DNA from 2 places in the Brevibacterium limosum genome. Region 2 is predicted to be linked to the other one. Evidence: predicted binding sites of a transcription regulator. Region 2 holds the regulator's gene; the other holds the start of a gene.

Region 1 (12,412 bases), 810 kb from region 2:
CGCCCTCTTCGATGGCGGCACGAGTAGCGGACACGGCGTCTTCGACGCGGTGCTTGCGCTCCTTGAGCTCCACCTCGGTGGCGGCGCCGACCTTGATGACTGCGACTCCGCCGGAGAGCTTGGCCAAGCGCTCCTGCAGCTTCTCGCGGTCCCAGTCGGAATCGGTGTTCTCGACCTCGGCACGGATCTGGGCGACACGACCGGCCACAGCATCATCGGCACCTGCACCATCGATGATGGTGGTGTTGTCCTTGGTGACGGTGATGGTGCGGGCGTTGCCGAGCTCCTCCAGGGTGACCTGGTCGAGCTTCATGCCCATGTCCGGGGTGACGACCTGGCCGCCGGTGAGGACAGCGAGGTCTTCGAGGATGGCCTTGCGGCGGTCACCGAAGCCGGGAGCCTTGACGGCGGCGACGTTGATGATTCCGCGCAGCTTGTTGACGACCAGGGTCGACAGAGCTTCACCCTCGATGTCCTCGGCGATGATGAACAGCGGCTTGCCGGCCTGCTGCACCTTCTCGAGGACGGGCAGGAGCTCCTGGATGTTGGAGATCTTGCCCTGGTTGATGAGGATGAGAGCGTCGGAGAGCACAGCCTCCTGACGATCGGCATCGGTCACGAAGTGCGGCGACAGGAAGCCCTTGTCGAACTGCATTCCTTCGGTGATCTCGAGCTCGACCGATGCGGCCTGGGACTCGTCGATCGTGATGACGCCGTCCTTGCCGACCTTGTCGAAGGCATCGGCGATGAGTTTGCCGATCTCTTCCGACTGGGCGGACAGTCCCGCGACGTGCGCGATCTCCGAGGAGTCGGCGACATCGCGGGCGATGGTGCCCAGCTGCTCCGAGACGGCCTCGACGGCGGTCTCGATGCCGCGCTTGAGCTGACCGGGTGCGGCACCTGCGGCGACGTTGCGCAGTCCTTCGTTGACGAAGGCCTGAGCGAGAACGGTCGCGGTGGTGGTTCCGTCACCGGCGATGTCGTTGGTCTTGGTGGCGACTTCCTTGGCCAGCTGTGCGCCGAGGTTCTCGTACGGATCGTCGACCTCGACCTCACGGGCGATGGTCACACCATCGTTCGTGATCGTGGGAGCGCCCCACTTCTTGTCGAGCACGACGTTGCGACCCTTCGGTCCCAGCGTCACCTTGACGGTGTCAGCCAGTGTGTTGACACCCTTTTCGAGTGCACGACGAGCTTCGTCGTTGAATTCCAATGATTTAGGCATTCGTCCTCCTGTCAGTGAAGTAGTCGTTCAGGGGATTCAGCCGATGACTGCGAGCACGTCGCGAGCCGAGAGCACGAGGAACTCTTCGCCTGCGTACTTGACTTCGGTGCCTCCGTACTTGGAGTAGATGACCTTGTCGCCGACGGCGACGTCGACCGGCACGCGGTTTCCGTTGTCAGCAACGCGGCCCGGGCCGACTGCGACAACTTCGCCTTCCTGAGGCTTCTCCTTGGCGGTTTCGGGAATGACCAGACCACTGGCGGTAGTCTGTTCTGCTTCGACCTGACGGATGACAATCCGATCTTCGAGTGGCTTGATGGAGACCGACATATCGGGCCCTCTCCCTTCGCTGGGTTCTATTTCATCGAGTCAGACGGCGGCTTCTGCCATGAACCTCTCGTCGTCGCGGGTGCCGAGCGATTCGACCGTCTCATGAAACTGGCACTCAATGAGTGCTAGTGCTAATTCGACTCTAGAACGCTCTTAGCACTCGGTCAACTTGAGTGCCAGCAATTCGTCATGCTCTGGGCGAAAGTTCAGACTGGGGGCAAAAAGCGTGGGCCCCGAGGAGAGATCCTCGGGGCCCACGCTCCTTGCTGACCGCCTCAGCTCAGTTGTCGATATCGGTTGTCAATGGCGGCCAGAGCTCGTTGCCGGTCAGGCGACCGACCGGCGCTTGCCGATCCGGTGCCCCAGAAGCGGCAGCTGATCAGGCGCAGGTCCACTGGCCCCAGCCGGCCTCGGCCTGGAGCTTCTTCGCACGCTGGAACTGCTCCTGCGGGCTGGCGTCGGACGGGTTGCCGCTGCCTCCCATGGAGTGCCAGGTCTGCGGAAGGAACTGGAACAGACCGAAGTGCGTGCCGTTCGAGGCCTTGGGGTCGAAGTTCGACTCGCACTGTACGACCTGGTACCACTTGGAACCGGGTCCGCCGAGCATGTCCTTGATCTCCTGGGTGCTCATCGAGCCGCCGCTGGAGCCGGAGCCGCCGCCGGTGCTCGAGTCACCGGAGTCGCCCGAACCGGAGTCACCGGAGTCACCGGAATCGGAGCCGCCGGTGTCAGCCGGTTCTTCCTTCTGCTTGGTGCCCTGGACGACGACCTTGGCCTTGGGTTCGGAGAGGACCTTCTCGTCCTTCTTCTCCTTCTTGACCTCTTCGCCGTTGATCGTCTTGACCTTGTAGGTGACCTGCTTCTGGCCGTCCTTGCCTTCGGCCTCGACCTTGGTCTCGCCCTCAAAGAGGGAATCGGACTTCTTGGTCTCGACCTCGGCTTTGATGGCCTGCTTGTCCTTGACGGTGTCGTTCTTCACGCGGTTGACGGTCAGCACCTGGCCGTCGGAGACCTCGGCGGACATCGGCACGGACAGGAAGTCGTCCTTGTCGAGCTTGACGCCCGTGTCCTTGAGCGCTTCCTTCGCGGTGCCGACAGCGGCCGAGACCTTGTGGTCCTTGCCGTCGGCGACGACGGTGAGGTCCTTCGACGTGGTCACGTCGATGTCATTGCCCTCGTCCTTCAGCCGCTGACTGGCCTTTGCGTTGAGGTCGGCGCCCTTCGCGTCCACGCCGAGGTCGGCCAGAGCCTGACCCACGGTGTTCGCGTTGGTCCATTCGTTCGTATCCTTGCCATCGACGGACAGCGCGACCTTCTTCGCCGTGTTGACGGTGATCGTCATGTCACGGTCGACCTTGGTGCCCACACCGGGCTTGACGTGGTCGCGCTTATCGACATCGATTTCGTGGCTGTCGAGGATGTCCCCGACGGTTCCACCGAAGGTCCGGATCTCCTCGGCCTGTCCGTTGACCTCCAAGGTCACAGGCTTGTTCATGGTCACGACAGCGCCCGTGCCACCGACGAGTCCGGTGATCACGACCGCCTGTGCAGCGATCTGAACCTTGCGGTTCTTCAGAAAATCAATCACAAAAATATCCCTGAGCAGAGTTTATCGACCTGTTCACTGTAACCGATTCGTTACACGCTCCGCAAAATATCACGGAAATGTAACGGTGTGAGTTTCCTGAGGGCGCGTCTGACCTGGAGTTCCCCCTTGTTTCCGGGGCATTCCCGACCGTGATATTTCCTCGCCGAGGCGGCCCTGCGTCCCGTTACCTCGCTCACAGAACGAAGGACTGAACCCTGCTCAGTCCCAGCTGTCGAAGGCACGCTCCGCGTTGTTCCACACGGCAGCGCAGAGATCTTCTTCGCTCATCCCGCGCACGTCGGCGAGTTTCCGCGCCGTGATCGCGGTGAGATAGGGACCTCCCGGCTTCCCGCGATGTGGGTGCGGGGTGAGGAAGGGTGCATCGGTCTCCGTCAGCAGCAGCTCCAGCGGAGCGGAAGCCGCCGCCCGCCGCAGCTCGTCGGCGTTCTTGAACGTGAGGTTGCCGGCAAACGACATGTAATAGCCCTCGGCCGCACATTCGCGGGCCATCGCCTCGTCACCGGAGTAGCAGTGGAAGATCGTGACCTCGGGGGCGCCTTCCTCCTTGAGGATGCGCAGCACATCCGCGTGTGCCTCCCGGTCGTGGATCTGCAGGGCGCGTCCGGTGCGCTTGGCGATCTCGATATGGGCACGGAAGGAACGCTGCTGTTCGGCGACGCCCTCTTCTCCTGTGCGGAAGTAATCGAGTCCGGTCTCCCCCACCACGCGCATGCGCTCGTGCGAGGACACGAGCGATTCGATCTCGGTGAGCGCGTCGTCGAGCAGGCCCCTCTCGGCCAGCCGCGGGGCTTCGTTCGGGTGGAGGGCGACCCCGCCGATCATCCAGGTCCGTCCCTCAGCAGGAGGAGTGGGCACGGTGCGGTGGCCGTCCGCCTCGGCGAGGGATCCCACTTCTGTGGCCGCCTCGGCGGGGGTGCGTGAATATTGGGAAGCCACGAGCTCGGTCGTCCACCGGGCTGCCGGAAGGTCACAGCCGATCTGGACGATGCGACGGACCCCCGCCTCGGCGGCGGTGTCATGGAAGAGATCCAGCGACGGGAACTCTTCGTCCGCGTCCGGGGTCACTTCGGGTTCGGGTTCACCGGCACCCAGCGGCAGCCGCACACCCGTGCAGATGTCGAGGTGGGTGTGGGTGTCGACGATGGGGTGAGCGAGCGGTTCGGGCACCGGTGGATAGGTTCCGGCGGCGCGCGAGGCCATTATTCGGTCTCCTCCACGAACTTCGGGAACACGGGTTCGGGCTTCGGCAGGGGTGTGCCCGGCTCGAGCGGGAATTCGACGGCCGCGAAAGACCGGGGATCGGCCTCGGCGGCGGCGATGCCGTCGGCAGCGGCCTCGGCGACGTTCGGCGCCAGGGCGGCCGACGCGTAGGCGGCACCGGCGGCGACGCCGATGGCCGCACTCGCGGACACGGCTCCCATCGCCTCGGCGCCGGACCCGGAATCGACGGCGGTCGGCAGGACCTTCGCACCGGCCTCACCGACGCCGGCGGGCACACCGAGGAGGTCGAGGATCTTGCCCGCGGATCCGGGCATGACCGGCTGGATGAGGATGGAGATGATGCGCACGACCTCGATCGTCACCCACAGCACGGTGGCCATGCGGTCGGGATCGGTCTTCTTCAGCTTCCACGGCTCCTGCGCGGAGAAGTAGCGGTTGGCCTCCGAGAGCACCTTCCAGCAGGCCTCGACATAGAGGTGGAGGGCCTGGGTGTCGACGTGGCGCCGGGCGGTGTCGGGCACGGCACGGGCGAGGGCGAGGAGCTTCTCGTCCGCCTCGGTGAGAACGCCGGGCTGCGGAACCTGGGCGTCGCAGTTCTTCTGGATCATCGACAGCGAACGCTGGGCGAGGTTGCCGTATTCGTTGGCGAGGTCGGAGTTCTTCCGGGTGATGATCGAGTCCTTCGTGTACGAGCCGTCGTGGCCGTAGGAGAACTCGCGGAAGAGGAAGAAGCGCAGGGTGTCCAGGCCGAAGGCGTCGACGAGGTCGAGCGGGTCGACGACGTTGCCGACGGACTTCGACATCTTCTCACCGGCGTTGAAGAGGAATCCGTGGGCGTGGACGCGCCTCGGCAGCTCGATGCCGGCGCTCATGAGGAACGCGGGCCAGTAGACCGAGTGGAAGCGGATGATGTCCTTGCCGATGATGTGGACGTCGGCGGGCCACCATTTGTTCAGGCGCTCCTGGTCATCGGGGTAGCCGGCGGCGGTGAGGTAGTTCGTCAGGGCGTCGATCCACACGTACATCACGTGTTTGTCGTTGCCGGGCACCGGCACACCCCAGTCGAAGGTGGTGCGGGAGACCGAGAGGTCCTTGAGCCCGGAGGCGACGAAGGAGGCGATCTCGTTGCGGCGGGAGTCCGGACCGATGAACTCCGGGTGGTTCTTGTACAGTTCGAGCAGCTTGTCCTGGTATTTCGAGAGGCGGAAGAAGTAGGACTCCTCTTCCGTCCAAGTCACCTCGGTGCGGGTCTCCTTGGACAGGCGCACACCGTCGACGACCTCGGTCTCGTCATCGGTGTAGAAGGCCTCGTCACGCACGGAGTACCAGCCGGAGTAGGTGTCGAGGTAGATGTCGCCGGCCTCTTCGAGCTTGCGCCAGATGGCCTGCGACGCGGTGTAGTGGTCTTCGTCGGTGGTGCGGATGAACCGGTCGAAGGTCGAGCCGAGGGCGAGCTGGGTGTCGCGGAAGTTCTTCGCGTTGTCGTCAGCGAGCTCTTTGGGGGTGATGCCGAGCTTGTTCGCCGCCTGCAGCATCTTCAGACCGTGCTCGTCCGTGCCGGTGCAGAAGAAGACATCGTGATTGTCCAGTCGCTTGAACCGGGCGATCGTGTCGGCCGCAATGTACTCATAGGCATGCCCGATGTGAATGGCCCCATTGGGGTAGGCAATCGCTGTCGTCAAGTAGTAACCCATAGGGAACTCAGTCTAAGGGACGCCGCCGCGCAGGCGCGCATAGGCGGGTGCAGGTGGGACTGAGGGCAGTGCGTGTGGGCGGGTACGGTGCGGGGCAGGGCGTTGGACTGCGGCGCAGGCGGCGCGCACGGCCTCGGCGGGGAGTCTGCAACGCCAGTCTCTGTTTGGGTATGGGTTTCTCTGAAATGCTCACTGATCAACCTGAGCATTTCAGAGAGAAGTGCACCATTCGCGGCCGTGTTCCCCGAACATTTCGTTGCCCGGCCTTGCCTCACCCACCTCCATGCATTCCGGCTGCCTCCTTTGACCCTCCCTGTGCTCCAACTGTGAAGTGTTGTGCTCCAGCACCGAGCCACCGATTCCGATCGTGGATTGATTGCGACAAGGCGGCTCCCTCGCTCGAGTGGACCGCTTCGGCCGACTGACCTGACGGAGTGGACCGATTCGGCCGACTGACCTGACGGAGGGGACCGATTCGGCCGACTGACCTGACGGAGGGGACCGAGAGTGGCGAGAGAACTGGCGACCCGGACCGTTTGGGGCGGCCGCTGAATAGATCGTGGGACTGTCCGGCGGGCAAACCACCGGGCCGACCGATAGACCTGCTCTATTGCAACGTCGGTTTGCCCCTGAATTCCAGGAGCTGCGGAGCCTGGCCGAACACCTTCATCTCAAACTGCTTCAGATTGGTGACGTCGCCAAACTGCAGATGCACGATTCTGAACCCCATGTTCAACAGCTCGTTCTGCTGATGACCTTCGTGTTTGAGCCTCTCTCCGCCGAAGTCGGCATACTTCTGACCTCCGTCGAATGCGAGGACAGTGTTCGTGGGCCTGTGAAGGAAGTCGAGCCTCGCGAGAAGCGAGCCATCGCGCCCAACGTTCCATTGCTGAGTGAAATCGTGCAGACCCATCTGATGAAGGGCAAACGAGGTCCGACTCTCCGCGTAGTTCTCAGAGAGCGGGCTGATGATCGTCAAGATTCGCAGAGCGCGTTTCCTCCCCCGACGCAGGCGCATCGCCGCTGGGACGAAATCACGAGCCACGATCTCTCGTCCGACGGCGTGCATGCGCCGTGGGTCATGCATTCCGATTCTGGCGTCGCCGGACTCTCGTTCGACTTGTGCGCGCAGTCCCCCTTCCAAAGCGGCCATGCCATCTGCCGGGCCTTTCTCGGCAATCAGATCCAGCCCGGTGCGGACAGAGGTGAGTGTTCTGACACCGTGCACTGTGCAAACGTCCTCAGCACTGTATTGTCGTTTCCGCCTGATGATCTCGGGGCTGCTCGAGTAAGCGGTCGGATTCGTCACCACGATCCGCTCGAGCTCTGCCTTGAACAACGGCAGTTCGTGGAGGATCGCGGCGGACACTCCGCTGACAGCGTCATCTGCCCTGAAGTGGCGATAGTGCACGATTCCCAGTCGGGCAATGTGTTCGCTGAATCGGTGGTCGCCTTCGCGGCTTGCGCCCGTCGCCGAACGGAAGTATTCGACCCAGTCTTCATCCATGATCAACACCGATGCCGACCGGTGCTTCTTCACATTGCAGGCACGAACGATCGAATAGATTCCGCGGGTCAGCCTCAGCATGCAGCAGTTCACTGCGCTGGAGATCGCTTCATGGGTCATCCCTACAGCTCTGAGGGTTCTGTAATCGACGACGTTGTACTTGTCCAAATATTCGAGTTTCATCTGCTGATCGTGCGACTGCACCGCGGTCTTGTCACGCGGTGAAAGCACCCTCTGTGGAAAGCCTCGCTCCGCCCACAAGAAGAGGCGTCGAAGTCATCGGCGCTGTGCACACGAGACAGCTGTCGAGTCATCCTGACCGTTGCCCCTCATTTTCGCGGCCCGACTCCGTTTTCGGTACGGGCTCTTCCGAGTTGCTCACGTTCTTTTGTGTGCATTTCACAGGAAGGTGTATCGAACTTTTCAACGTGGCTGATGTGTAAGTGGATTCGTCGGCGTTCGCTCTTCCGGAACGCAAATCACCCGCTGGAGCACGGTGGTCGCCTGCGAAGGAACGTCGCCCGCCCTCCGCACTGCCCGCATCGCGTCACTCGCGGTGGAGCCAGGCCTCGTAGACGTCGCGCTTCGACAGGCCGAACTTCTTCGCCACCTGCCCTGCCGCATCCTTGGCTCTCACACCGGAGTCGACCAGCGCGCTGACCTCGCCGAGGTGGTCCTCCGGTGCCGACTCGACCTCGGTGGCCCCGGCGAGCACGAGGGTCAGTTCTCCGCGCAGTCCGCCGGCAGCCTGTGTACGCAGGGATCCCACCGTCCCGCGCAGAGTCTCCTCGTAGGTCTTCGTCAGCTCGCGGCTGATGGCCATGGGACGGTCGACTCCGATGATTTCGGCGAAGTCGTCCATCGCATCGGCGATGCGGTGCGGGCTCTCGAAGAACACCATCGTCCGCTTCTCGGCCTTGAGTTCGGTCAGCAGGGTCTTGCGCTGCCCGGACTTGCGCGGCAGGAACCCTTCGAAACTGAACCGGTCGCTGGGCAGTCCCGAGACCGCGAGCGCCATGAGCACCGCGGAGGGACCCGGAGTGGACGTGATCGGTTGTCCCGCCTCAGCGCAGGCTTTGACCACGCGGTAGCCGGGATCGGAGACGGCGGGCATCCCCGCGTCGGAGAGCAGAACAACGGTCTCACCAGCGGCGATGAGCTCGACGAGCTCGGGTGCGCGATGGCCCTCGTTGTGATCGAAGACGCTGATGACCCGCTTCGTGTGGCTCAGCTGCAACCGCTGTGCCAAGGACAGGAACCGGCGGGTGTCCTCGGCGGCGATGACATCGGCGGTTTCGATGGCCTCCCGCATCCGCGGACTCGCATCGCCGAGGTTGCCGATCGGAGTCCCGACCAGGATCAGTCGACCGCCGGTGAGGTTCGAACCCGATCCCAGCCCCGCGCGGTCGGTCTGGTCGAAGCCGTCGGGCACGGCCGCCTCGGCGAGGTTTTCGTCGTCCCCGATTCCCGGGTCAGTCTCGGCGACCGGGCCAGAGGACGCGAAGGCGTCTGAACTCAACTGGCCGAACCTGCGCCGACCATTGCCGCGCCGAAGATGAGGACGAAGATTCCGACGTAGACGACCCAGAAGAGGATCCAGAGTGCGGTGCCGATGTAGCCGACCCACAGTGCGGCGACCGCCATGCCGTCGCCGCGTTCTCCGCGTTCGCGGATCTGCTTGCGGGCGATGTGGCCCATGATGATGCCCGCGATGCCGCCGATGAAGATCGACGAGATGAAACCGAAGATCGAGGCGCACATGCCGACGATGGCCAACACGTTCGTCGGCGGAAGCTGCTGGTACATGTAGCCGGGCCCGCCGGCGTACTGAGCATTGGCCGCGTAGGCGTTGTTCTGGCTGTAGGACTGGGCACCGTATGTGCCGCCCGCGTTCGACTGGGGCTGCTGGTAATACATGTCCGGGTTGTTCCAGTTGTTCTGGCTGCTCATAGCGAAGTCTCCTTGTGGTTGCCTTCAACGGTACAGAGTCGTCGGTGGCGGCAAAAGGTTGAGCGGTTACAGGTCAACCACAGTTGCCGAGGCTGGGGCCGTGGGGCGGGTTATCGGGCCGGGCTCCCCGGATGCCGCGGCGTCAGCTGACGGTTCCTCCTCCGGCGGCGATGGCCACTCCGATCACGAGCGCGATGACGCCGAAGTAGATCAGCCAGAACACGACCCAGAAGATCACGCTCAGGTAGCCCAGCCACAGCGCGGCGACGGCCATACCGTTGCCGCGTTCACCGCGGGCCTTGATCTGCGAGCGGGCGACATGGCCGAAGATGATGCCGATGAAGCCGAGGAAGAAGACCGAGGTGACGAACGAGATGAGCGTGAGCACCAACGCCACGATCGCCGAGGTGTTCGTCGGCGCCACCTGCTGGCAGACGACGACCGGTGCCCGGTTTCCGTAGGTCACGGGAGCCTGAATCGGGGCGGGCGAGTGGACCGGTGCCGGCGAGTGGACCGCGGCCGGAGTGCGAACCGGTGCGGGCGAGTGGACCGCGACGGGAGCGTAGGCCGAACCGTTCGATCCGGTGTAGGTGTTCCCGAGGGCAGTACGCGAGTGTTCATGTCCGATCCGTTCCACTGGCTGTCGTTGATCTCTGAGTCCGGTCCGGGCCGTCCTCAACGGCTGTCCCGACGTCTGACATCAACGCTACCGACGTGCGACGAGCGCACCGGCCGAATCGTGTTGCAGTCCTGCACCACCCGTTGCAGGACACCCTCACCGAGGCGGCCGCGCCGTCCGATTCAGGACACCCTCACCGAGGCGGCCGCACCACCCGATTCAAGACACCCTCACCGAGGCGGCCGCGCCGTCCCGTAACCGCGTGACCCCGGGCAACGCCCCCAGGCCATACAGGACGGCTCAGTAGCTGCCCATCATGCTGAGGAAGCCGAGGCCGAAGACCCCGACCACGATGACGGCCACGATGAGCCCGAGCGCAATGCTGACGTAGCCGATGATCAGGCCGGCGATCGCCTGTCCGCGGCCCTCTTCGCCGGTGCGTTTGATCTGGCTGAGACCGATGTGACCGAAGATGACGGCGAGCACCGGTGCGATCCAGAGGAACATCGCGATGATGCTGAAGATGACGCCGATGAAGGGAATCATCGACAGCAGACCGCAGACGAATCCTCCGCCGATTCCGATGATGCCCATCCACATCGACCACACGGCCATTTTGTTGGGTGCGGGCCGGACGTAGATCGGCTGCGCCCCGTAGGTCATCGGCTGGCTGTACGCACCCGGCTGACTGTAAACGCCCTGCTGGCTGTACGCATCGTAGGCGCTCGGCTGACTGTAGGCGCCAGGCTGACTGTAGCCGCCGGACTGCCCGTACGAGTTCTGCTGCCCATAGGTGCCGGACTGTCCGAAGTCCCCGCCCTGCCCATACGGCTGTCCCTGCGAATACTGTCCAGCGCCAGACCCGTACTGTCCAGCGCCAGATCCATACTGCCCAGCGTTAGACCCATATTGTCCCGAGCCGGATCCGTACTGCTCGGCGCCGGAGCCGTACTGGGCCGCCTGCCCCTGCCCGTACTGCGGCTGGGATCCATAGTTGTTGTTGAACTGCTGCGAGCCGACCTGGGGAGGATCGCTCGGGCGGTAGTTGGGGTTGTTCGACACGTTGTGCACCATTTCGCTCGGACTCCGGCTGTCTCCTACTACTCTAGTGATGCGCATCGGCGAATGCCCAAGAATCTCGCTCACCGTGCCGAACCTCATGCCAGGCCGACCCAGCCGACCGTCACCGGCCCACCCGCCGGCCGTCCCGCCCGACCGTCGCCCGCCTACCCGACCGTCGCCGTCCCACCCGACCGTCGCCCCACTCTTCCCTGCGGGTCGTATGAGAGCCCCGCCCGCCGAGATCTCTAAACTGGACTTCGATGACACACACCGCAGACTCCCCGGCCCCCACCCGGCGCATCGCCCGCGAGCGCCTGGCGAGGAGACGCGAAAAGGTGCGCGCCGGTGCCGCTGCGATGCGCCGCGAGACCTTCCACGCCGGCATGTGGGCCACCCGCGCGCCATTGTGGATGTGGCCCGCCCTCCTCGTCATCACCGGAATCGGCGCTGCTCTGCGTCTCTTCCGCCTCGACTTCCCGCACCGGCTGATCTTCGACGAGACCTATTACGTCAAGGACGGCTACTCGGTCTTCAACTTCGGCTATGAGCGCTCCTGGCCCGAGAACGCCGACGACTCCTTCAACGCCGGCGACCCCAGCGTCATCGAATCCACCCCCGAATACGTCGTTCACCCGCCTCTGGGCAAATGGCTCATCGGGTGGGGCATCGACCTCTTCGGCGCCGACGACTCGTTCGGCTGGCGCTTCACCGTGGCGATCATCGGCACCCTCACGATCTTCCTCCTCGGCGTCATCGCCTGGAAGCTCTTCCGCTCGGCCTTCTTCGCCTGCGTCGCCGCCGGCCTGCTCGCCATCGACGGCGAGCACTTCGTCCACTCCCGCACGAGCCTGCTCGACATCGTGCTCATGGCCTTCGTCCTCCTCGCCTTCTTCTTCATCCTCCTCGACCGCGAGCAGGTGACGAAACGCCTGGCTGCCTGGACCCGATCGACGACGAATACGTCTTCCCCATCCACCCTCACCGGGGCGGCTCCGACCCCCAATTCGACCCCCACCGAGGCGGCACCCACTTCCCGAACCGCCCCCGCAGGCGCTGGAGCGCCTTCCCGAACCGACCCCGATGAGGTCCCCCGGACCTTCCCGGGCGGACTCAGCGAGTCGGTCTCCTCCACCCCCGTCACCGAGGCGGCTCCACCCACCGCGGGAGCCCGACGGCGGCGTCGGACCAGGTCCAG
Region 2 (9,915 bases):
GGCAGAGGTCCGAACGGAGAAAGTCAGGGATGATCATGATGCGCACGCCGCGGATTCCAAGTCCGTGCGCAAGTCATGAAAGAATGGGAGATCGGGTCTGTCTGGGGACCTGGTCTGTCAAAGGAAGGGCGTTCATGTCACCTCAGGTGAATAAGGAAGCTGCACAGCGGATCTCACCGTCTGCCACCTCACCCGAGCTGATTCGCAATTTCTGCATCATCGCTCATATCGACCACGGCAAGTCGACCCTGGCCGACCGCATGCTCCAGATGACCGGTGTCGTCGAGAACCGCGATATGCGTGCCCAGTACCTCGACCGGATGGACATCGAACGCGAACGCGGAATCACCATCAAATCACAGGCCGTGCGCATGCCGTGGGAACACGAGGACACCCCGTACGCGCTCAACATGATCGACACTCCCGGCCACGTCGACTTCAGCTACGAGGTCTCGCGTTCCCTGGCCGCCTGTGAAGGTGCGCTGCTGCTCGTCGATTCGGCTCAGGGCATCGAGGCCCAGACGCTGGCGAACCTGTACCTGGCCATGGAGAACGATCTGACGATCATCCCCGTGCTCAACAAGATCGACCTGCCCGCCGCACAGCCGGAGAAGTACGCGGAAGAACTCGCCAACCTCATCGGCTGCGAACCCGAGGACTGCCTGCTCGTGTCGGGCAAGACCGGCGAAGGCGTCGAAGAGGTCCTCGACCGCATCATCACCGATATCCCCGCCCCCGTCGGCGACGCCGACGCACCGGCACGCGCGATGATCTTCGACTCCGTCTACGACACCTACCGCGGTGTGGTCACCTATGTCCGCGTCATCGACGGTTCGCTGGCCCCGCGCGAGAAGATCGAGATGATGTCGACCGGCACCACCCATGAGCTGCAGGAGATCGGTGCCTCCATGCCCGAGCCCAAGGCGACGAAGGGCCTGGGCGTCGGCGAGGTCGGCTACCTCATCACAGGGGTCAAAGACGTGCGACTGTCGAAGGTCGGTGACACCGTCACCGCCGCGGCCACCCCGGCCGATCAGCCTCTCGACGGCTATCGCGAACCCAAGCCGATGGTGTTCTCCGGACTCTTCCCGATCGACGGCTCCGACTATCCAGTGCTGCGAGACGCCCTCGACAAACTCAAACTCAATGATGCCTCCCTGGCCTACGAACCCGAGACCTCGACGGCTCTGGGCTTCGGATTCCGCTGCGGATTCCTCGGTCTGCTCCACCTCGAAGTGCTGCGTGACCGCCTGGAACGCGAGTTCGACCTCGATCTCATCTCCACCGCACCGTCGGTGATCTACGACGTGACCATGGAAGACGGCTCGGAGGCCGTGGTGACGAACCCGAGCGAATACCCCACCGGCAAGATCAGGGAAGTCCGCGAACCGATGGTTCAGGCCACCATCCTCACCCCCAGCGATTACATCGGTGCGGTGATGGAACTGTGCCAGGACCGCCGCGGCAAACTTCAGGGCATGGACTACCTGTCCTCGGACCGGGTGGAGATCCGCTACCGGCTGCCTTTGGCAGAGATCGTCTTCGACTTCTTCGACCAGCTGAAGTCCCGGACCAAGGGCTACGCCTCTCTCGACTACTCCGACGACGGTCAGGATGCCTCCGACCTCGTCAAGGTCGACATCCTGCTGCACGGCGACCAGGTCGACGCGTTCTCCGCGATCGTCCACCGTGACAAGGCGTACTCCTACGGGGTGGCGATGGCCGGGAAGCTGCGCAAGCTCATCCCGCGCCAGCAGTTCGAGGTGCCCATCCAGGCGGCCATCGGATCCCGGATCATCGCCCGTGAGACCATCCGCGCCATCCGCAAGGACGTGCTGTCGAAGTGCTACGGCGGCGACATCAGCCGTAAGCGCAAGCTGCTCGAGAAGCAGAAGGAAGGCAAGAAGCGGATGAAGATGGTCGGCACGGTCGAAGTGCCGCAGGAGGCATTCATCGCGGCCCTGTCCTCGGACGAGCCGGAGACGAAGGACAGCAAGAAGTAAGTGCCCGCACAACCGACCGGCGAGGTCCCTCCGCGCGACGGTTCCCTGCCGCCATCGGCAGGAATCGGCGCCGCCGAGCGGGGACTGAGCCTCTACGTCCACGTCCCGTACTGCCGGGTCCGCTGCGGCTACTGCGACTTCAACACCTATACCGCCGAGGACCTCGGACCGGGCGCCTCCCGGGAGGACTACCGCAGCAATCTCGCCCGTGAGCTCGACCTGTCCGTGTCCACCCTCGCCGAGGTGGGGGCAGGCGATCGTGAGGTTTCGACGATCTTCTTCGGCGGAGGCACCCCGACGCTGCTCGCAGCCGACGTGCTCGCCGGGGTGATGGACGATATCCGTTCTCGCTTCCGCCTGGCGGAGAACGTCGAAGTCACCACCGAAGCCAACCCCGACACCTTGGATCCCGCGTACATCGCGACGCTGGCCGGAGCCGGTTTCAACCGCGTCTCCATGGGCATGCAGTCGGCTGTGCCGCATGTGCTCGCGACTTTGGATCGCACGCACGATCCGAAGAAGATCCCCGAGGTGGCTCGCTGGGTCAAGGAAGCCGGCCTCGAACTCAGCCTGGACCTCATCTTCGGCACCCCGGGGGAGTCGATCGACGATTGGCGCAGATCCCTCGACGTCGCGCTGGGAAACGACGTCGACCACATTTCGGCCTATTCCCTCATCGTCGAACCGGGCACGAAGATGGGCTCGCTGGTGCGCCGCGGGCAGCTGCCCATGCCCGATGAGGACGATCTGGCCGACAAATACGAGATCGCCGACGCCGCGATCTCCGCTGCCGGTCTGCACTGGTACGAAGTGAGCAACTGGTCGACCGGTTCCGATACGCGCTGTGAGCACAATCTGGCCTATTGGCGCAATGCCGACTGGTGGGGCTTCGGCCCCGGCGCTCACTCACACGTCGGGGGAGTCCGGTTCTGGAATGCCAAACACCCACGTGCCTGGGCCGACCGGCTGTTAGCGGGGGAGTCCCCGTCGATCGGCCGTGAGGTCCTCGACGACCAGACCCGGGAGATCGAACGGATCATGCTCGCCGCCCGAATCGACCGGGAGCTGCGTCTGGATTCCCTGGCACCAGGCAGCGAGCAGGCGATCAGAACATTCGTCAGACAGGGACTGCTCGACGCCGATGGCGTGGAGGCCGGCTGGTTCCAGCCGACTCTGCAGGGACGTCTGCTGGCCGACCACATGGTCCGCGTCCTCACCGAATACGTGTGAATGAGTTTCGCCCCGCCACCCGGACCGGGCGGTGGGGCGAACTGCTCAGCGACTCTGCTGGGGTGAGACCCTCGCGGAGCGACAGATCACTTGATCCAGTTCGGAGTCATCGGGATCCGGTAGCCCTCACCTCGGTTGGCTGCCAGTCCGGCGATGATCTCGATGACGATCATGTAGATCGAGAGCACCGGCAGGAGCAGCAGGATAAGCAGTCCGATGCCGACGATGGAGAGAACCCCTCCGATCAGCCCGATGCCGAACCCGGCGATGACACCGATGATCAGCAGGTTGAGTGACTGCGCACCATGATGGCGGAGGAACGGCGACTTGTCCTTGTTGATGATGAAGAGGATGAGAGTGACGATCCAGCCGAGTCCGATGACGTAGGTGGCCGCGTGGGCGAGGTGCGACCACAGGGCCGTCGTCCGTTCGGTCTGGTCGGCTTTCCAGAACCCGACAGAGCTCGGACCATAGGCCGCATCAGGCAGTTCGGAGCCCATGGGCACACCGGCCGCAGGTGAGTGCGCGGAGGACGCTCCCTGGAATCCGTACCCGGCCTGAGGCTGACCCTGCGGAGCGTCGTAGGGCTGCTGAGGCCCGTAACCGGGCTGACTGCCATAAGCCTGCTGCGAGCCGTACCCCGGATGGCCCTGCTGAGGGTTCTGCGGCTGAGAACCGTACGCCGGGTTCGGCGGCTGGGAGCCGTACTGAGGTCGGCTTCCCTGTTGAGGCTGCTGAGTGTGCGGCTGCTGCGGGCCCGACTGCGGCGAATAGTTCGGCGGCATCGGCTGCGACTGTCCGTTGTTCGGCTGCTGCGGGTTGTCCGACATGAGAGTCCCTTCAGAGTTTGCGATCACCCCACACTAGTCCAGAGAGTGCGGGGTGACGGGGAATGGTCACTTCACGAAGTTGATGGTGAGCGGGAACTTGTAACCCTCGCCCTTGTTCGCTGCGACGGCCGCGATGATGTAGAGGACGACGTAGAAGAGCGGGACGATGAGCGCTGCATACACGAGGAGGATGCCGATACCGAATGTCACAAGTGCCAGCATGAAACCGAGGATGCCGAAGACGAAGAGGGCCCCGAAAGTGACGATCGTGTTCGTGATCAGCGCGTTGAGGCCCTGACGGGAGTGCTCCCGGACGAAGGGCGATTCGTCCTTCTTCACGAGGAACATGATGAGCGGCATGAAGCCGAAGATGATCGCGCCGAGGTGGGTCCACAGTGCCGTGGTCCGGTCGGGTTCGTGAGCCATCCAGAACTGTTCGGAACCAGGGCCGTAGGCCTGCTCGGGCAGAGAGCGGAGTCGAACATCGCCGGATTGTGCATCTGCGGCATTCCGTACCCGGGCTGAGCGCCGTAACCCGGCTGACCGCCGTAACCCGGTTGAGCGCCGTAGCCGGGTTGCGAGCCGTAGCCGGACTGGCCGCCGTAGCTCTGCGGCTGAGAGTACTGCTGGTTCTGCGGAGCGTAGGGCTGTTGTGGTCCGGAGGCCTGAGAGTAGTTCGGGGGCATCGGACGGCTGCCGGGCTGTTCGGGGGTGAACGACATGGGGATCCTTTCGACGGACGCTTGCCATTCACCCTAGCGGAGCGACTCACACCGAGGATGTCGGGAAAGCCTCACTCCTGTGACAGTTTCGGCACACGGCGACCGCGTCGGGCCACCGGAGACGCTCAGCCGACGGTGACGAAATCGATGAGCTCCTCGACCCGCCCCGACAGCGTCGGTTCGACATCGGCGATGGTGCTGACCTTCCCGAGGATGCGCACCCACCCGCGAGCGACATCCCGATGGTCGGCATGCGGCCACCCGATGCGACGCAGGATTCCCGTCTTCCAGTCCTCGCCCCGGGGGACGACCGGCCATTCGCGGATTCCGACGACATGGGGCTTCACCGCCTGCCAGATATCGACGTAGGGGTGACCGATGATGTGGACGACGTCGCGATAGCGCGGATCGGCGCGGACCGCCTCGGCGATCTTCGATTCCTTCGTCCCACTCACCAGGTGGTCGGCGAGGACACCCACCCGGTGGTCCTGGTCCGGACCGAAGGCCTCCAGCTTGTCGGCGACATCGTCGAGACCGCCCAGAGGTTCGACGACGACGCCCTCGATGCGCAGATCATCGCCCCAGATCTTCTCGACGAGTTCGGCATCGTGCTTGCCTTCGACCCAGATCCGCGATCCGCGTGCCACCCGTGCCTTGGCACCGGCCACGGCGCGAGAGCCCGAAGCGGTCCGTCCGGGCTCTCGCGCCCGCTTCTTCGGCAGCTGCACATCGACCGGCTGACCTTCGAGGAGGAACCCCGGCCCCAGCGGGAAGGCGCGCACCTTTCCGACGCGGTCCTCAAGCTTGACGACGACCCCGGCCGTGGTCTTCTCCGCACCGACGACAGCGCCGACATAGCCGCTCACGGCATCCTCGAGGACCATGCCCAGGCCGAGCTCGACCTGGCGGGACTTCTTCGGCCGGTGTGACGAGGGTGAGGAACCGGAGAGCACATCGGGGCCATAGCGATCAAAAGCATTCACGGGCAACCACCCTAGTCAAGGACGGTCCCGCATGGGCGCAGACCCGCAGGCCACCCCAGAAATGAATTCCTGGAACGAGAGGCGTAGAATTGGCACTCAGGCCCAAGGAGTGCCAAGCGCAGGCGCGGAACCGCGATCGGCCCGGCGAGACGGAGAGGAGACCCGCGATGAACGACAGCAGACGAGCACAGGTGCTGCGCGCCATCGTCGAGGACTTCGTCGCCACCAACGAACCCGTGGGATCGAAGGCGATCGTGCAGCGCCACACCCTCGGCGTCTCTCCGGCCACGATCCGCAACGATATGGCCCAGCTCGAACTGGAGGGCTATATCGCCCAGCCCCACACCTCGGCCGGCCGGATCCCGACCGACCTGGGGTACCGGATGTTCGTCGATCGCATCGACGAGTTCAAACCGCTGACCACCGCAGAACGCCGCGCGATCCTCCAGCTCATCGACGGTGACGTCGAACTCGACGAGATGCTCGACCGCACCGTCCGCGTCCTCTCCGGCCTCACCCGCCAGGTGGCCCTCATCCAGTACCCGACGGTGTCACGGGCCCGCATCAAACACATCGAGATCGTCGGTCTCGGTCCCGGCCGGATCCTCGTCGTCCTCATCACCGATGCCGGACAGGTCGAACAGAAGACCGTGATCACCCCGACCCCGGTCGACGAAGACGCCGTGCGCGGGCTGCGCGATCAGATCAACGCCGAGTTCGCCGGGCGCACACTCGCCCAGATCTTCGGATCGACCTCCGCCGCCGAGGCGGCCGCCCCCGAACCGAGTGAGGCGGCTGCTCGTGACGACTCCGGACTCAAGCAGGTCCGCGCCGCCGTCGTCGACCTCGTGGCCGCGACCCGTGAAGAGCGCATCATCATGGCCGGCACTGCGAATCTCGCCCGCTCCGGGAGCGAATTCGGAGAGAAGATGGCCCCGATCCTCGAAGCCTTCGAGGAGCAGGTGGTCCTGCTCAGGCTGCTCACCTCGATGGCCGAAGACCACGAGGAGATCAGCGTGCGCATCGGGCGTGAGAATACTCACGAATCGTTCAGCTCGACTTCCGTCGTCGCCGCCGAATATGGTCATGACGCGGGTTCCTCGGCCAGACTGGCAGTGCTCGGCCCGACCCGAATGGACTATCCGACGACGATCTCGGCAGTCCGTGCCGTCGCGAAATACGTGTCCTCGATCCTGGATCGAGGGTAGGGCCCGAAGTGACGACGACCAGAGGCGCCCGGAGCCGGGCAGCACAACATCGGTGAGGACCGCGCAGCAGCGCAGCCGCCACCACCACGAACAGAGAACACCACTACGTCAGGGAGAGAGAAGTTTCTGTGGCCGATCACTATGAAACACTCGGAGTGTCCAAAGATGCTTCCGCGGCTGAGATCAAGGCGTCGTACCGGAAGCTGGCACGCAAGTACCACCCGGACGTCAATCCAGGTCACGAAGACGAATTCAAAGCCATCTCACTGGCTTACGATGTGCTCTCCGATCCGGACAAGCGCCGCAACTACGATATGGGCGGCGGCGAGAACGGCCAGGGCTTCCCCGCCGGCGGCGGATTCGGCGGATTCGGCGACATCTTCGAAACCTTCTTCGGCGGTGGCGGCGGCCAGGCCGGGGGCCCGATCCCGCGCACACAGCGTGGCAAGGACGCCCTCGTCGGCGTCAACATCGACCTGAAGACCGCAGCCTTCGGCGGCACCGTCGACCTCGATGTGACCACCGCGGTCGTCTGCGACACCTGTTCCGGTGCCGGCACTCAGGAGGGCACCAAGATCGAGACCTGCTCACTGTGCCACGGTGCCGGCAGCGTCCAGCGCATGACCCGGACCCTGCTGGGACAGATGGTCACGAACCAGACCTGCAACTCCTGCCACGGCTTCGGCACCGTCATCCCGAACCCCTGCCTCAACTGCCAGGGCGACGGACGTGTGCGCAAGCAGCGGACCATGAAGATCCGCATCCCCGCCGGCGTCTCCGACGGCACCCGCATCCAGCTGTCCAGCCAGGGCGAGGTCGGCCCCGGCGGCGGACCCGCCGGTGACCTCTTCGTCGAGGTCATGGTCACCCGCCACGAGGTCTTCCAGCGCGACGGCGACAACCTCCGCGCCGCCGTCTCGGTGCCGATGACCGCCGCGACTCTGGGCGCGACCATCCCGTTCGAGACCTTCGACGGCACCCAGGACCTCAACATCGCCTCCGGCACCCAGTCCGGCACCGTCGTCAAACTCTCCGGACTCGGTGCCGCCCGTCTGCGTTCGGAGACCCGCGGGGACCTGCTCATCACCATCGATGTCCTCACCCCGGACAAACTCGACGACGACCAGCGGGAACTGCTCGAGAAGCTCGCCCAGCTGCGCGGAGAGGAGACACCGCGCGCCCAGATATCGACCGAGAACCGGGGAATGTTCTCCCGCATGCGTGAGAGGTTCGCCGGTCGGTGAGTCGTCCCGTCTTCCGCTCCGCCACGGCCGCCGAGGCTGCCGTCGGTTCCGCACTCACCCTCGGTGAGGACGTGGCCGGGCACGCGGTGCGGGTGCGTCGGATCGGTCCCGGCGAGGAGATCGACATCGTCGACGGCGCAGGCACACGGGCCCGCGGAACCGTCACGGCCGCCTCGCCGAATGAGGTGACGATCGACGTCACCGCGGTGACGAACGAGGACAGCACGGGTCCGCGCCTCGTCCTCGTCCAGGCACTGGCGAAGGGCGACCGGGACCTGCAGGCCATCGAGACGGCCACGGAGATCGGCGTCGACGAGGTCATTCCCTGGGCCGCCGAACGCTCGATCGCGGACTGGCCGGCCAAGAAGCGGGAGAGGATGGCCGCAAAATGGGAGAACCTCTTGGCTGCGGCCTCCCTCCAGGCCAGACGTTCACGGTTCCCGGTCCTCCACGATCTCGTCCGCGGATCCTCCCTGGCCCAGACCGTCGGCGACACCGATGCCGTCTTCGTCCTCCACGAGACCGCGCAGCGCAGACTCTCCGACGCCCTGGCCGACCTGGCCGACCTGGCCGCAGGTGACCCCGCCCAGCTGCCGGCACGCATCGTCTTCGTCGTCGGACCCGAAGGCGGCATCAGCGACGGAGAACTCGACGCCCTGACCGGTCGCGGAGCGCTGCCGGTGTGCCTCGGTCCGACGATCCTGCGCTCATCATCGGCGGGATCGGCGGGTCTGGTCCTGGCCCAGAATTCATTGGGCCGTTGGTGAGGCGTCGGACTAGGATGGAAGCACATTCAGGCGCCGCCGGTGACGGTGCGCTCACTCGCAAAGGAACATTCTGGACATCACCCCACCCAATTCGAACCCCATGAACCCCACCGACCCGGACACCGCACACAACGACGGTGCCGTTGAGAATGACACCGCGACGGACACACGCGGCTCCGCACGCGACACCGTGCGCCTCGTCATCCCCGACTCCATCGACCTCGTCGCCTTCTTCGGCCCCGGAGAGTCGAACCTGCGCGCTCTGGAGAAGACCTTCGACGACCTCGACATCCACGTCAGGGCCAACCAGGTCCAGGTCACCGGCGACCCGAAACGCGTCGAAGCTTTCGTCAGCGTCATCGGGGAACTCAAGAAGCTCTACACCGCCGGCCATCGCATCAACGAAGAGACGATCGACCGGGTCGCGACATTCTCCTCCGAAGGCGCGGCCGCCTCGACGGTGCTGGGCACGAACATCCTCTCCACCAGGGGCAAGTCGATCCGTCCGAAGACGATGGGCCAGCACGACTACGTCAAGGCCATCCGCAATCACACGATCACCTTCGGCATCGGCCCGGCCGGAACCGGCAAGACCTACCTGGCGATGGCCATGGCCGTCAACGCCCTCCAGCACAAAGAGGTCTCGCGGATCATCCTCACCCGGCCCGCCGTCGAAGCCGGGGAATCGCTGGGCTACCTGCCGGGCACTCTCAACGACAAGATCGACCCGTACGTGCGTCCGCTCTACGACGCCCTGCACGACATGGTCGATCCCGAGTCGATCCCGCTGCTCATCGAGACCGGCACGATCGAGGTCGCTCCCTTGGCGTACATGCGCGGTCGGACCCTCAACGACGCCTTCATCATCCTCGACGAAGCCCAGAACACGACGGCCGAGCAGATGAAGATGTTCCTCACCCGCCTCGGA

Evidence for each region. Region 2 encodes HrcA, which represses chaperone genes, less so after heat shock. Its sites were predicted from a motif close to TTNGCACTCGNNNNNNNCGAGTGCNAA; they were not measured.
Region 1: groES (co-chaperone GroES) is a predicted target of HrcA. The motif match lies at 1,709-1,735, and genes of this name have one in related genera.

What each region holds. Positions count from the first base shown of each region.
Region 1 covers NZ_CP050154.1:1,047,344-1,059,755, reverse strand. Annotated here, with positions in the region: gene groL (chaperonin GroEL) at 1-1,225, opposite strand, end outside; gene groES (co-chaperone GroES) at 1,262-1,555, opposite strand; gene GUY37_RS04745 (resuscitation-promoting factor) at 1,935-3,143, opposite strand; gene GUY37_RS04740 (TatD family hydrolase) at 3,363-4,364, opposite strand; gene metG (methionine--tRNA ligase) at 4,364-6,079, opposite strand; gene GUY37_RS04730 (hypothetical protein) at 6,687-7,769, opposite strand; gene rsmI (16S rRNA (cytidine(1402)-2'-O)-methyltransferase) at 8,134-9,105, opposite strand; gene GUY37_RS04720 (DUF4190 domain-containing protein) at 9,102-9,536, opposite strand; gene GUY37_RS04715 (DUF4190 domain-containing protein) at 9,679-10,173, opposite strand; gene GUY37_RS04710 (DUF4190 domain-containing protein) at 10,456-11,217, opposite strand; gene GUY37_RS04705 (hypothetical protein) at 11,281-11,466, shown strand; gene GUY37_RS19120 (dolichyl-phosphate-mannose--protein mannosyltransferase) at 11,478-12,412, shown strand, end outside.
Region 2 covers NZ_CP050154.1:1,861,751-1,871,665, forward strand. Annotated here, with positions in the region: gene lepA (translation elongation factor 4) at 135-2,003, shown strand; gene hemW (radical SAM family heme chaperone HemW) at 2,004-3,233, shown strand; gene GUY37_RS08260 (DUF4870 domain-containing protein) at 3,320-4,063, opposite strand; gene GUY37_RS19175 (DUF4870 domain-containing protein) at 4,130-4,489, opposite strand; gene GUY37_RS08270 (DUF3097 family protein) at 4,911-5,774, opposite strand; gene hrcA (heat-inducible transcriptional repressor HrcA) at 5,936-6,976, shown strand; gene dnaJ (molecular chaperone DnaJ) at 7,105-8,220, shown strand; gene GUY37_RS08285 (16S rRNA (uracil(1498)-N(3))-methyltransferase) at 8,217-8,987, shown strand; gene GUY37_RS08290 (PhoH family protein) at 9,088-9,915, shown strand, end outside.